2 regions of the Lactobacillus sp. M0396 genome follow, and region 1 is predicted to be linked to the other one. Evidence: predicted binding sites of a transcription regulator. Region 1 holds the regulator's gene; the other holds the start of a gene.

Evidence for each region. Region 1 encodes HrcA, which represses chaperone genes, less so after heat shock. Its sites were predicted from a motif close to TTAGCACTCNNNNNNNNNGAGTGCTAA; they were not measured.
Region 2: the regulator HrcA is predicted to act here: its motif matches at 4,102-4,128, upstream of H3T43_RS06310 (ATP-dependent Clp protease ATP-binding subunit).

What each region holds. Positions count from the first base shown of each region.
Region 1 covers NZ_JACFQE010000001.1:266,357-273,612, reverse strand. Annotated here, with positions in the region: gene ribF (riboflavin biosynthesis protein RibF) at 1-808, shown strand, start outside; gene hrcA (heat-inducible transcriptional repressor HrcA) at 942-1,991, shown strand; gene grpE (nucleotide exchange factor GrpE) at 2,004-2,591, shown strand; gene dnaK (molecular chaperone DnaK) at 2,610-4,472, shown strand; gene dnaJ (molecular chaperone DnaJ) at 4,553-5,695, shown strand; gene lepA (translation elongation factor 4) at 6,025-7,256, shown strand, end outside.
Region 2 covers NZ_JACFQE010000004.1:120,130-127,385, reverse strand. Annotated here, with positions in the region: gene H3T43_RS06340 (competence protein CoiA family protein) at 1-142, opposite strand, end outside; gene H3T43_RS06335 (adaptor protein MecA) at 269-994, opposite strand; gene spxA (transcriptional regulator SpxA) at 1,102-1,500, opposite strand; gene ptsP (phosphoenolpyruvate--protein phosphotransferase) at 1,703-3,436, opposite strand; gene H3T43_RS06320 (phosphocarrier protein HPr) at 3,436-3,702, opposite strand; gene H3T43_RS06315 (hypothetical protein) at 3,816-3,998, opposite strand; gene H3T43_RS06310 (ATP-dependent Clp protease ATP-binding subunit) at 4,169-6,364, shown strand; gene H3T43_RS06305 (DUF1827 family protein) at 6,493-6,774, shown strand; gene H3T43_RS06300 (peptide chain release factor 3) at 6,806-7,256, opposite strand, start outside.

The DNA of each region.
Region 1 (7,256 bases):
AAAAGCAATTCAAAAGCATTTACCATTAGTAGTAATGACATTTGATCGACATCCTAAAGAAATTTATCAAAATAAAGAAGTCAGCTATATAGATACATTGTCTGAAAAAGCTTATAAGATGCAGGAACTAAAAGTTGATTTTTTGCTTGTGATGCATTTTAATGAGGCATTTAGCAAACTGACTGCACAGGAATTTGTAGATAAAATTATTGTTAAATTAAATGCTGATACAGTTGTAGCCGGCTTTGACTACACTTATGGTCCCAAAGAGATTGCCAATATGAAAAATTTCCCTAAGTTTGCTAAGGGAAGATTTGCTATTATTGATGTTCCAAAACAGTCTTATGATGGCCAAAAAATTGGCTCTACGGAAATAAAAAGGGCCATTACCAGTGGAAATATGGAATTGGCCGCTAAATTATTAGGGTTTCCGTATGTCATGTCCGGTAAGGTCGGGCACGGTTTACGTAATGGCCATAAACTGGGTTTTCCTACAGCAAATCTAGTTTGGTTTCAAGGCAAGGTGGTTCCTAAAATTGGAGTATACGCTACTAAAACCAAGATTAAAGGCAAGTGGTATGACTCAATGACAAGCGTGGGTTATAACGTAACTATTAATGAGGGTACAAAGCTTTATATTGAATCGAATTTATTTGGATTTAATCAAGAAGCCTATGATGAAGAAATGGTAATTAAATGGTATAAGTATACTCGTGGCGAAATTAAATTTGATAACTTAAAAAAATTAAAAAAACAAATGAGTGGTGATGAGGCAGAAATCAAAGCTTATTTTGCCGGCATTGGTTAATTTCAATTTTAAAGAGGATAAGCGTTTTTTTTGTAAAAAAGTTAGCACTCAACTTGACATTCTGCTAAAAGCTAGTATCATATTAATTGTTAGCACCTAATAAGTTTGAGTGCTAAAAGTGAGGGCGATATTTATGTTGACCGAACGTCAAGAATTAATTTTAAAAACAATTATCAATGATTTTACGCAGACACATGATCCTGTTGGGTCTAAAACAGTCATGAATCAGTTACCTATTAAAGTTTCAAGTGCAACTATTCGTAACGAAATGGCGGTTTTAGAAGAAAAAGGCTTGATTGAAAAAACTCATTTGTCAAGTGGTCGAGTACCTTCAACAGAAGGCTACCGTTACTATCTTGACAATTTAGTTGAGCCTTTACAGATTTCATCTTCTGTTTATAAAAGAATTATTAATCAGCTTGATCAGCCGTTTCATCAAGTTAACGACATCGTACAGGAAGCTGTTAAGATCTTATCTGACCTAACAAATTACACTGCATTTGCGGAGGGGCCTGAGAATAGTGATTTAACTATTACCGGATTTCGTATAGTACCTTTATTTGGCAGACAGATTATGGCTATTCTTGGTACCAGTGATGGTGATGTTCATGACCAGGTTTATAACTTACCATACAATATTCATGGTGATGACATTGAACGTGCCGTTCGTATGATTAACGATGAATTAGTAGGAAAGTCGCTAGATCAGGTTACACCTGAGTTTCTTAAGAAGACTTTAGGACAAAAGCTTAAAGCTGCTCATGTGTCTGAATTAATAGATTTAGTTGAAGATGTGATCAGTGATGCTGCCAGCGAACAAATGTATGTCGATGGTCAGATTAATTTGCTCAATAATATTTCTTTGAGTGACGTTTCTAATTTGCGGTCATTATATGAAATGATTGAGCATAATGACTTAATTTCTAGTATTTTGGATAACAGGCAAAATTTAAAAAGTGACAGATATCCAGTTCGGGTAAGTCTAGGGTCTGAGTTATCAAATGATTTGTTAAAGGATTATAGTCTGCTTACGGCAGAGTACAGCGTTGGTCCTCACGGAAAGGGCATAATTGCTTTACTTGGCCCTGATAATATGCCGTATTCTCAAGTGATAGGATTGCTTGAATATTTCAGAAATGAGCTATCTAAAAAGTTGCTTGATTATTATGGTAGATTTAAATAAAGGAGGTTAGCCGTGAGTAAAGAAGAAATTAACAGTAAAAATTCAAAAAAAGATCAAAAAGAATCAAGTGAATCAAAAGAAGTTAAAAAGCATTCTCAAGCTAAGGCTAACGAAAAAAAGAAGTCCGAATCTTTGGAAAGCAAACTGCAACACAATTTGACCCAGTTGCAAAAAGAAAAAGATGATTTAGAAGATAAGTACTTGCGCAGTCAAGCTGAAATGCAAAATATGCAAAATCGCTACAATAATGAAAGAGCGCAACTTATTAAATATGAATCACAATCTTTAGCTAAAGATGTTTTGCCAGCAATGGATAATTTAGAAAGAGCTTTGGCAACAAAGGTTGATGATGAAGCATCAAAGCAGCTTAAAAAGGGAGTGCAAATGACACTTGATTCTCTGGTTAAAGCCATGAAAGATCATGGAATCAGTGAAATCACTGCTGAAGGTGTAAAGTTTGATCCTAATTTACACCAAGCTGTCCAAACAGTTGAAGCTGAAAATGAAGATCAAAAAGATCATGTTGTGCGGGTTTTGCAAAAAGGATACTTGTACAAAGATCGTACTTTAAGACCAGCGATGGTTGTTGTAGCACAATAATTGAAAGGAAGCATATCAATGTCAAAAGTTATCGGAATTGACCTAGGAACTACCAACTCGGCAGTTGCTGTTCTTGAAGGAAAAGAGCCAAAAATTATTACTAATCCAGAAGGAAACCGTACTACACCTTCAGTAGTTGCTTTCAAGGATGGAGAAATTCAAGTCGGTGAAGTCGCAAAGAGACAGGCTATTACTAATCCTAATACTATTTCTTCAATTAAGCGTCATATGGGTGAAGCTGATTATAAGGTCAAGATTGGTGATAAAGCATACACTCCTCAAGAAATTTCTGCCATGATTTTACAATATATCAAGAAATTCTCTGAAGATTATCTTGGCGAAAAGGTTACTGAAGCAGTCATTACAGTTCCTGCATACTTTAACGATGCTCAGCGTCAAGCTACTAAGGATGCCGGTAAAATTGCAGGCTTAGATGTTAAGAGAATAATTAACGAACCTACTGCATCTTCACTTGCATATGGCCTTGATAAAGATGCTGAAGATGAAAAAGTTCTGGTTTATGACCTTGGTGGTGGTACCTTTGATGTTTCTGTTTTGCAATTAGGTGACGGAGTCTTCCAAGTACTTTCAACTAACGGTGATACTCACCTTGGTGGCGATGACTTCGATAATAAAATTATTGATTGGCTGATCAAGAACTTTAAAGATAAAAATGGTGTTGACCTTTCTAAAGATAAAATGGCTTTACAAAGGTTAAAGGATGCCGCTGAAAAAGCTAAGAAAGATTTGTCTGGCGTGTCTTCAACTCATATTTCATTACCATTTATTTCTGCTGGTGAATCTGGGCCATTACATTTGGAAGCTGATTTAACTAGAGCGAAATTTGACGAATTAACTGCTGATTTAGTTGATAAAACAAAGATTCCATTTGACAATGCATTGAAAGATGCTGAATTAACAGTTAATGACATTGATAAAGTTATTTTGAATGGTGGTTCAACCCGTATTCCTGCTGTTCAGGATGCAGTTAAGAAGTGGGCTGGTAAAGAGCCTGATCACTCAATTAACCCGGATGAAGCTGTTGCTTTAGGTGCAGCAATTCAAGGTGGAGTTATTTCTGGTGATGTTAAGGACGTAGTTTTACTTGATGTCACTCCTCTTTCTTTAGGTATTGAGACCATGGGTGGCGTATTTACTAAGTTAATTGAAAAGAATACGACAATTCCAACTTCAAAGAGTCAAATTTTCTCTACTGCTGCAGACAATCAACCGGCTGTTGATGTTCACGTTTTGCAAGGTGAGCGACCAATGGCTGCTGACGATAAAACATTAGGTCGTTTTGAACTAACAGACATTCCTGCCGCCCCACGTGGTGTTCCTCAAATTCAAGTTACATTCGATATTGACAAAAACGGCATTGTTAATGTTTCTGCTAAAGATATGGGAACCGGTAAAGAACAAAAGATTACCATCAAGAGTTCATCCGGTTTATCTGACGAAGAAATCAAGAAGATGCAAAAAGAAGCTGAAGAACATGCTGAAGAGGATAAGAAGAAGAAAGAAGAAGTTGATCTTCGTAATGAAGTCGATCAATTAATCTTCTCAACTGAAAAGACTTTGAAGGATGTCAAAGGCAAGGTATCAGATGATGATACTAAGAAAGTTCAAGATGCACTTGATGCTTTGAAGAAGGCTCAAAAGGACAACAACTTGGATGAGATGAAGTCCAAGAAGGATGAATTGTCTAAAGTTGCCCAAGACTTAGCAGTCAAATTGTACCAAGCTAATGGTGGGGCTCAAGGTGCACAAGGACAGGCTGGACCTCAAGCAGGACCACAAAATCCTGGTTCCCAAGATGGCAATTCAGGTAGTGGTTCCGCAGGTGAAGGCGAGTTTCATAAGGTAGACCCAGATAAGTAAAGGGTTTATAATTGAATAAATTAGAAAAGAACTGCCAAAAAAAGTAGTTCTTTTCTTTTGTAAAGTTAAGGAGCTTATAGATGGCACAAGAAGATTACTATAGCGTTCTTGGTGTTGATCGCAATGCCAGTGATGAAGAAATTACCTCTGCTTATCGTAAACTTGCCAAAAAGTACCATCCTGATTTAAACCATGAACCAGGTGCTGAGGACAAATATAAAAAGGTTAATGAAGCCTACGAAGTTTTACATGACAAGCAAAAGAAAGCACAATATGATCAATTTGGTTCAGCCGGAGTCAATGGTCAAGGCGGCTTTGGCGGTGCAGGTCAAGGGTATAGTGATTTTGGTGGCTTCGGTGATTTTGGTGATATTTTTAATGACTTCTTCGGTGGCGCTACCGGTGGTGGTCAGCGTAGAGCGAATCCAACAGCACCAACTCGTGGTGAAGATTTAGACTATACTTTGTCAATTGATTTTATGGATGCAATTACCGGCAAAAAAACACAAGTTTCTTATACCAGGAGCGAAACATGTCCGACATGTAAAGGTAATGGTGCTGAAAAGGGTACACACCCGATTACGTGTGATAAATGTAATGGTACTGGTTACATGACTATAACTCAAAAGTCCATGCTGGGAGTTATTCGGCGTCAGACAGTTTGCGATAAATGTCATGGCAAAGGTGTAATTATTGAGCATCCTTGCCAAACTTGTCATGGCAAAGGTGTAATTGATGGCAAAAACACTATTGAAGTTAATATTCCAGCCGGAATTGATAATGGACAGCAATTACGTTATGAAGGTCAGGGTGAAGCAGGAAAAAATGGTGGCCCTTATGGAGATCTTTATATCAGTTATCGCATCAAACCATCAAGAGATTTCGAACGTAAAGGAACTACTATTTATACTACTGTTCCGATCTCATTTGCGCAGGCAACATTAGGTGATGAAATTAATGTTAAAACTGTGCATGGAGAAAAGAAGTTGAAAATTCCTGCTGGAACACAACCTAATAAAGAATTTACTTTACATGGTGAAGGTGTTCCATATTTGCGTGGAAATGGTAATGGTGATCAAATAACTACTGTTCAAGTACAGATTCCGAAATCGATTAATGAAAAGCAGAAACAGGCTTTGGTTGATTTTGTCAAAGCCGGCGGTGGATCAATAACGCCACAAGAAAAAGGATTCTTTGAAAGATTAAAAGAAAAGTTGCAGTAAAAATTAATGCTATAAAATTATGCTCAAAGGGCTATAAATACTGGTGAGAGATTGATACTGACTTAATAATTAAATCCGATGATCCCTGCTGTGTAAAAAAGAAATCAAAAATTATTTGAGACTTTTCAATGAAAATGGAATGTCAGATAAAAATGGCATTATAAGATATTAGTAGTATTATTTGCAAATTGAACTAAAGGACTAATTCTTCAAGCTTGATGGGATTAGTCCTTTAATTTTGATAAAAAGTTTCTTTATCTTAATTAATTTTATAGGTGTTTGGGAATTTGTTATAATAATAAAGATAGAGTAAAGGGTGCAAATTATTTATGGATATTAAAAAATTACAAGATTACCAAAAACATATTCGCAACTTTTCCATAGTTGCTCATATTGATCATGGGAAATCTACAATTGCGGATCGTATTTTAGAACTGACTGATACTGTATCTGAACGACAACTAAAAAACCAAATGTTAGATGATATGCCACTTGAACGTCAGCGGGGAATCACGATTAAAATGAACTCAGTTGAAATTAAATATCATGCCCAAGATGGAGAGGACTATATTTTTCATTTGATTGACACTCCTGGACACGTAGATTTTTCTTATGAAGTTTCTCGTTCTTTGGCAGCTTGTGAAGGTGCACTTTTAGTAGTCGATGCTTCACAAGGTGTACAAGCGCAAACTTTAGCTAATACTTATTTAGCGATTGATGATGATCTGGAAATAATGCCTGTAATTAACAAGATTGATTTGCCATCCGCTAATCCTGAGCAAGCCAAGGAAGAAATAACTGAAATGCTGGGTTTAGATGCTTCAGAGGCAGTTGAAGTTTCGGGAAAAACAGGTCAAGGAATTAAAGAATTGCTTGAGCGAATAGTAAGAGATATTCCTGCACCACAGGGAAATTTGCAAGATCCACTTAAAGCATTGATTTTTGATTCTAAATATGATGATTATCGCGGGGTAGTTTTGTCCGTCAGAATTGAGGATGGCACTGTTGCACCTGGCGACAGAATCAAAATTATGAATACCGGTAAAGAGTACGAGGTTACTGAAGTTGGGGTATCAAGTCCACACCCAGTAAAGAAAGAAATTTTAATTGCTGGTGATGTTGGTTATCTGACAGCAAATATCAAGTCTGTTCGTGAAACTCGTGTTGGTGATACCATTACTTCTGCTGAAAATCCGACAGCTGAACCACTTCCTGGTTATCGCCAAATACCACCAATGGTATATTCTGGTATGTATCCTGTTGATAATTCCAAATATGACGATCTTAAGGAAGCTTTGCAAAAGCTTCAGCTAAATGATGCTGCTCTGGAATTTGAACCTGAAACTTCGACCGCTCTTGGATTTGGATTTCGTTGCGGGTTTTTAGGCTTGCTTCATATGGATGTAGTACAAGAAAGACTAGAGCAGGAATTTGATTTAGACTTAATTATGACCGCTCCTTCTGTTGATTATCATGCCATTATGAATGATGGTACAACAAAGGTAATTGATAATCCTTCTGATTTGCCCTCAGCTGGTGAATATAAGGAGGTACAGGAACC
Region 2 (7,256 bases), on a different contig from region 1:
GTTCTTTATTTTCCCCGCATAAGTTAATTTCAGATGGTATATGTTTAAAGTAGGGTCGCTTATCTTTACTTACTAATCGCATTTCTCGTTCACAGTGTGGACAAAAATAATGTTTTTTAATTTTATTGTTACTTTGGGGCAACTTGGCTTCCTCAATTGCTAAAACCAAAATATTATTTAACAATGCTGCGTACATATTTATCACCTAAGAATAAATACGCAAAAAGGCAGGGTTTTACCTGCCTTTTTATTCAGCTATTTTGCTATTTTATTTAATATCACTAAAATATTGGCGTAATCGGTCTAAAGCATCATGAGATAACAAACATTTACCATTTGTTCGCACGCGAGCCATTTCACTTGTCTTTACTTTTATACCATATTCGTTTGCAATTGCCCATGCATCTGCTGGCTTTATTTCTGAATATTCTTGATCAGTAAAAATCAGCTCTAAATAAAATTTACCTCGTTCGAAATATAGGCTGGAAGATAAATCACTTGCTTCAAGACTGTCTGCTAATTCAGTTACCTGATCAAGATCAGTAAAGCAGTATGCCTGTTTTTTCTGCAATTTCCAAAACTGTTTCTTAACCTTAGGTTGAGAAGAATCTGCTGGCTCACTTGAACCTTCTTTATCTTCTTCCTCATTTTCAGGTTCAAGGTCGAGAAAAGACTTGCGAGCATCATTGTTCTTTTTATTGCCGTTGTTGGCAAAATCATTATCAAATAATTGAGCAAGATTATTACGATCTTTTTCTGTTACTTTAGTGATTAGTAAATCAAGTCCACCGTTATTAGGCATTACTTGAAAAGTTACCGGTGCATCCTGACTAAAAGAGTGATCAGTATCAATTTCATCCAAAATTGAGTAAAAGAAATGCTGGATTTTATTTTTATCACCTAGTAAATCCAAAACTTTGAGACCACGATTAGCTAACTCTTGTTTACCTATTCTCACGCGAATCGTATTATTGTTTATATGATCTACTTGCATGAGTTCTCACCTCCATCAGATTCTTTGTTCTATTGTAGCGTACTTTGCTAATAAAATAAAAGCGTTAGTTTAAAAACTAACGCTTTTATTTTAAACTTACCTGAATTTTATAAATCAGCTATCTTTTGCATTTCTTCAAGCTCAAGACGACGTACTTTTCTTGGTAAAAAGCGACGAATTTCGTCTTCATTATACCCAACTTGCAAACGCCTATCATCCATAATGATTGGACGTCTTAATAAACTAGGATTCTTTTCCACTAAGTCAAGCAGTTGGTCTATTGATAGATCATCAAGATTAACTTTAAGTTGTTGAAAGGCTCTTGAACGCGTAGAAATAATTTCTTCCGTACCGTTTTCAGTCATTCGCAATATTTGCATAAGTTCGTCTTTTGTCAGCGGCTCAGAAAAAATATTCCTTTCCTTAAACGGAATATCGTGTTTCTTTAACCAAGCCTTTGCTTTGCGACATGATGTACAGCTCGGAGATATATATAAGTTGACCATATATTTCACGCTCCTTTTAATTGTTTTCTAAATTATTATAACATACTACTTCTTTTTTGTAAGTAGTGTTTTTGATAACTAATTACATTCTCATGCTAAGTTCAAAACGTGAATATTCTGTGAACTTTTTGCCAAGAAAGATTAAAGAAATTAAAAAAGGATACAAAAACTTTAAGAATGTACCCTTTTTGAATATTAATATTTATTTATTTACTTTTTTCATTAAATCGCTAACTAATTTTTCGTTTTCTTCAGCAGTTTCTGAAACATAGCAAGCTTTATTTACTAATTCTTTGATGTCATTAGTGTCAAGCTTCTTCATCAAACTTCTGATTCGTAAAATCGAGGTAGCACTCATTGAATACTCGTCTAAGCCCATTGACAACAGAATTGGGAACATGGTGCTGTCTCCAGCAGCTTCACCACACATGCCACACCAAATACCATTTTCATGAGCTGCATCAATTGTATGTTTAATCAGACGTAAAACAGATGGGTTCGCTGGTTGATACAAGTAAGAAACGTTATCATTACCACGATCAGCAGCCATTGTATATTGGATTAAATCATTAGTACCAATTGAGAAGAAATCAACTTCTTTTGCAAGTTGGTCGGCTAAAACGGCAGCAGCTGGAACCTCAATCATCATTCCAACTTCCAAATCTGAACCGATCTTAACTCCCTTTTCAACTAACTTGTCTTTTTCTTCACTTAAAATTGCTTTAGCTTTACGTAATTCATTAATGGTACCAATCATTGGGAACATGATACCCAACTTACCATAAGCAGATGCACGTAACAAGGCACGAAGCTGAGTACGGAAAATTTCTTCATTTTGCAGTGAAAGCCTAATTGCACGCACTCCCAAAAATGGGTTCATTTCTTCTGGCAAGTTCCAGTAGTCAAGGTGCTTGTCACCACCGATATCCATGGTTCTAATAATAACCTGCTTGCCATGCATGCCTTCAAGGACTTCTTTATAGGCTTCAAACTGTTCATCTTCCGTTGGAAAGTCTTTTGAATCCATGTACAAGAACTCAGTTCTATAAAGGCCTACAGCCTCAGCACCATTGTCATTCACACCCAGCATATCATTTGGCGTACCAATATTTGCTGCAATTGTGAATTTTTTACCATCCGCAGTTACTGAAGGCTCATCCTTTAACTTTTCCCATTCAGCTTTTTGCTTCAAGAAATCAGCACTCTTTTGCTTATAGTCTGCAATTTCGCTGTCCGTCGGCTTAACGACAACATCACCGCTAAGACCATCAACAGCAACAGTATCACCATTTTGAACATCTTTTGTGATTGAGTCAGTACCAACAACAGCTGGTAATTCAAGAGAACGAGCCATAATAGCAGAGTGAGCAGTCCTACCACCAATGTCAGTTACAAAGCCCTTAACAAACTTCTTGTTTAATTGAGCAGTGTCACTTGGGGTTAAGTCATGGGCTACCACAATTACTTCGTGATCAATCGATGCGGGATTAGGCAACTCTTTACCTAGTAAATGAGCCATAATTCTCTTTGAAACGTCTCGTACATCAGCTGCACGTTGCTGCATGTATTCGTTATCAGTCATGCCTTCAAAAATTGTAATGAATTTTTGAGCAGTTTCATCAAGTGCAGCTTCACTGTTAATTTTTTGCTCTTTGATTTCATTTTCGATGGCACCAGTAAATTCAGGATCGTTTAAAATCATCAGATGAGCTTCAAAGACTTGAGCTTCATCTTCACCTAAACTCTTCTTTGCGCTATCACGGATTTTTTCAACTTCAGCAGTTGATACTGAAATTGCCTTCTTATACCGTGCTAATTCACTTTCAACATCGCTAATTGTAGATTTTGAAAATGAAAGATCAGGTTCAACCAAGAGATAGGCTGGTGCTACAGCAATACCATCACTTGCAGCAATTCCTTTTAATGTCTTGGTCATTATTCAGCTAAACCCTCTTTTTTCATTGTTTCAGAAATAGCGTTAATTGCGTCTTTTTCGTCATCACCATCAGCACTGATGGTAACATCAGCATTTTTGCCAACTCCGAGTGACATAACACCCATGATTGACTTCAAATTTACAGATTTACCGTTGTATTCCAAGTTGATATCTGAACCAAACTTAGAAGCAGCTTGTACTAGCAATGTAGCTGGACGAGCATGAATACCTGTTTCTGCAACAACATGAAAATCGCGTTTTTCCATTATATATATCTCCTTTTAATTCAAAAAATCAAAACGGTAGTAAATACCTATTCGCTTACTTAGACTATCATTTTTTTGTGAATTAGACAACATAAATGTAACAGTTTACATCACTAAACTTCAGTCTTGGACTGCGAATAAATTATTTTACCACCCCGCAAGGCCTTTCCCGTTATGTTTTGCCTCTTATTAAAAGACCTTAATGCAGATTGAAATTCAAAAGCATCTTTAGGATCAACTTCATAATGATCTAGTTCACCATCTGCCAACTGCTCAAGAATTTTTTGATAATCCAAATTTACCACCGCTTTTATCCTATATTAGTTCAGCAATATTTTTGATTTTGCCTACATGTATTTTAGCATATTTACCGTACTTACAAATAATAAGATCCAAGTTTTAGCACTTGATTATTCCGAGTGCTAATTATATAATTTAGTAAACTGATATGAAAGGCGGTAATACAATGCTTTGTCAAAACTGTCAAAAACGACCAGCTTCCATTCACTTATTTGCAAAAGTTAATGGACAAAGTCGAGAAATTAATTTATGCGGACAATGTTATCAACAACTTAAACAACAAGGAAATATTAATATGAATAATGACAATAATGGCTTCTTTGGTGATTTCAGCGATCTGTTTAACTATAATGGCAATGCTGGAAATCCAGGAGACCCTAGAATGAATAATGGTGGACCTAACAATGGTAATAATGGTACCGGAGGTAGTCGTTCACTTTTAGATCAATATGGTACAGATCTAACTGCATTAGCAAGAAAAGGCAAAATTGACCCAGTCATTGGGCGTGATAAAGAAATTGCACGCGTTATTGAGATTTTAAACCGCAGAACAAAGAATAACCCAGTTTTAATTGGTGAAGCCGGAGTAGGTAAAACTGCTGTGGTTGAAGGCTTAGCTCAACAAATTGTTGATGGCTCGGTTCCTGCCAAATTACAAGATAAAAGAATAATATCATTAAACGTAGTTTCTTTAGTGCAAGGTACAGGTATTCGTGGCCAATTTGAACAGCGTATGCAGCAACTTCTTAAAGAAGTGGAAAATCACGATGACATTATACTATTTATTGATGAAATTCATGAAATTGTTGGCGCAGGGAATGCTGAAGGCGGAATGGATGCAGGCAATATTATTAAACCCGCTCTTGCCCGTGGTGATTTGCAACTAGTCGGTGCTACTACATTAAAAGAATATCGTGAAATTGAAAAAGATTCTGCTTTAGCAAGACGCTTTCAGCCCGTCGATGTTAAAGAGCCGTCAGTTCCAGAAACTATTCGGATTTTGAAAGGTATCCAAAAGCGTTATGAAGACTACCATCATGTACATTATACTGATGATGCCATAAAAGCTGCTGCTGAATTATCTGAGCGCTATATCCAGGACAGATTTTTACCTGATAAAGCTATCGATTTGCTTGATGAAGCAGGTTCACGAATGAATCTGACAATTCCGTACGTTGATAAAGATAAAATGAAGGAACGGATTGATGCAGCACAAAAATTAAAACAAGAATCTTTAAAGAACGAAGACTATGAAAAAGCTGCATACTACCGCGATCAAATTGAAAAATATAATAAGATGAAGGATCAAAAAGTCGATCCAGACAAATCTCCTATTATTACCAGCAAGATTATGAATAAGATTGTTGAAGAAAAAACTGGCATTCCTGTGGGCGATTTGCAAAAGCAGGAAGAAAACCAGCTGCAAAATCTGGCACCAAACCTGAAAGCTCACGTCATTGGCCAAGACAAGGCTGTTGATAAACTGGCTCGGGCAATTAGGCGTAACAGAATTGGCTTTAACAAATCTGGTCGTCCAATAGGCTCTTTCTTATTTGTTGGACCAACTGGAGTCGGTAAAACGGAACTAGCTAAACAATTAGCCAGACAAATGTTTGGCTCAGAGAATGCTTTGATTCGTTTTGATATGTCAGAATATATGGAATCATATTCAGTGTCTAAGCTTATCGGGTCTGCACCTGGTTATGTGGGTTATGAAGAAGCCGGTCAATTGACTGAACGAGTTAGAAGACACCCATACAGTTTGATATTGCTTGATGAGATTGAAAAGGCTGACCCAGCTGTTATGAATCTATTTTTACAAATCCTCGATGATGGTCGTTTGACCGATTCTCAAGGTAGAACAGTATCATTCAAAGACACAATTATTATCATGACCTCTAATGCTGGTCAGGGAATTAAGAATACCAGTGTTGGTTTCGCAGCTGAAAATTCTAAGGATAAGCCGGATTCTGCCAGAAGTTCAATGAGTCAATTCTTCAAACCAGAATTTTTAAACCGTTTAGATGATGTAATTGAATTCAATGAATTAACTAAAGATGATCTGATTAAGATTGTTAATTTGATGCTTGACGATGTAAACAATATGGTTAAAAATCAGGGCTTACAGATTACTGTTAGCGACGATGCCAAGAAGAAACTTGTTGAAGAAGGCTATAATCCCGCTATGGGAGCAAGACCTCTGCGCAGAACTATTCAGGAAGAAATTGAAGATAAAGTTGCTGACTATAAGCTTGACCACCCTGCAGCAAAGAACTTACTAGCAAATGTTTCTGACAACAAAATTGTCATAAGCGAAAATGAAAATGTTGTAAATTCAGAAAACAGCAGTGATAATTACTAACTAAGTCAATTCTTATTAAGCATGGTTATTGTAAATTATGATAATCATGCTTTTTACTAAAGAAAAAAGTTTAGATTAGTTGTATACTAAAATAAAAAAAGAGCTACTAGAAGAAACGGGTGAAATCCATGCATTTAATAGATGTAACCAATAGTTATAAGGACCTAGTTCATAGTCAACTAAATACGACTAACGTAAATTACGTCAAAGTTTACTCTCTAGGCAATACTTCCGTTATCTACACCGAAAGTGATAAAGCGATCGGAATTGTCTTGGAAAACCACAATCGCCGTGTACGCAAGGACGAAACAGATTTTGTCATTAAACGACTTATTCAGGAAAAAGATCCTATATATAAGTTGACAATTGATGAAAGCCAACATGTAATTGAAATCCATATCGATAAATAAAAAAAGCTGGTTTAAAAACCAGCTTTTTTTGTTATAATTTTTCGGTTAATTTAACATCAGGATACTTATCTTTGAAAAATCGTTCAGCAAATTGATTTTCGAACAAAAATAGTGGTTGACCATAGCGATCTTTAACCAGTAGGTTTCGAGTATTAGCCATGGCAGGATCCAGTTGTTCAGGGTCAATCCAACGGGCTACTCTATGACCAATATTAGTCATTTCAACATCAGAATTATACTCATTTTTCATTCTGAATTTAAAGACTTCAAATTGCAATTGACCGACTGCACCTAAGATATACTCATCAGTTTGATAATTTTGGTATAACTGAATTGCACCTTCTTGAACCAGTTGTACCATTCCTTTATGAAATGATTTCTGTTTCATAACGTTTTTAGCAGTGACCCTTACGAATAATTCCGGTGTAAATTCTGGCAGTGGTGGGTAAACCACTTTGTCTTTGCCGGCATAGATACTGTCA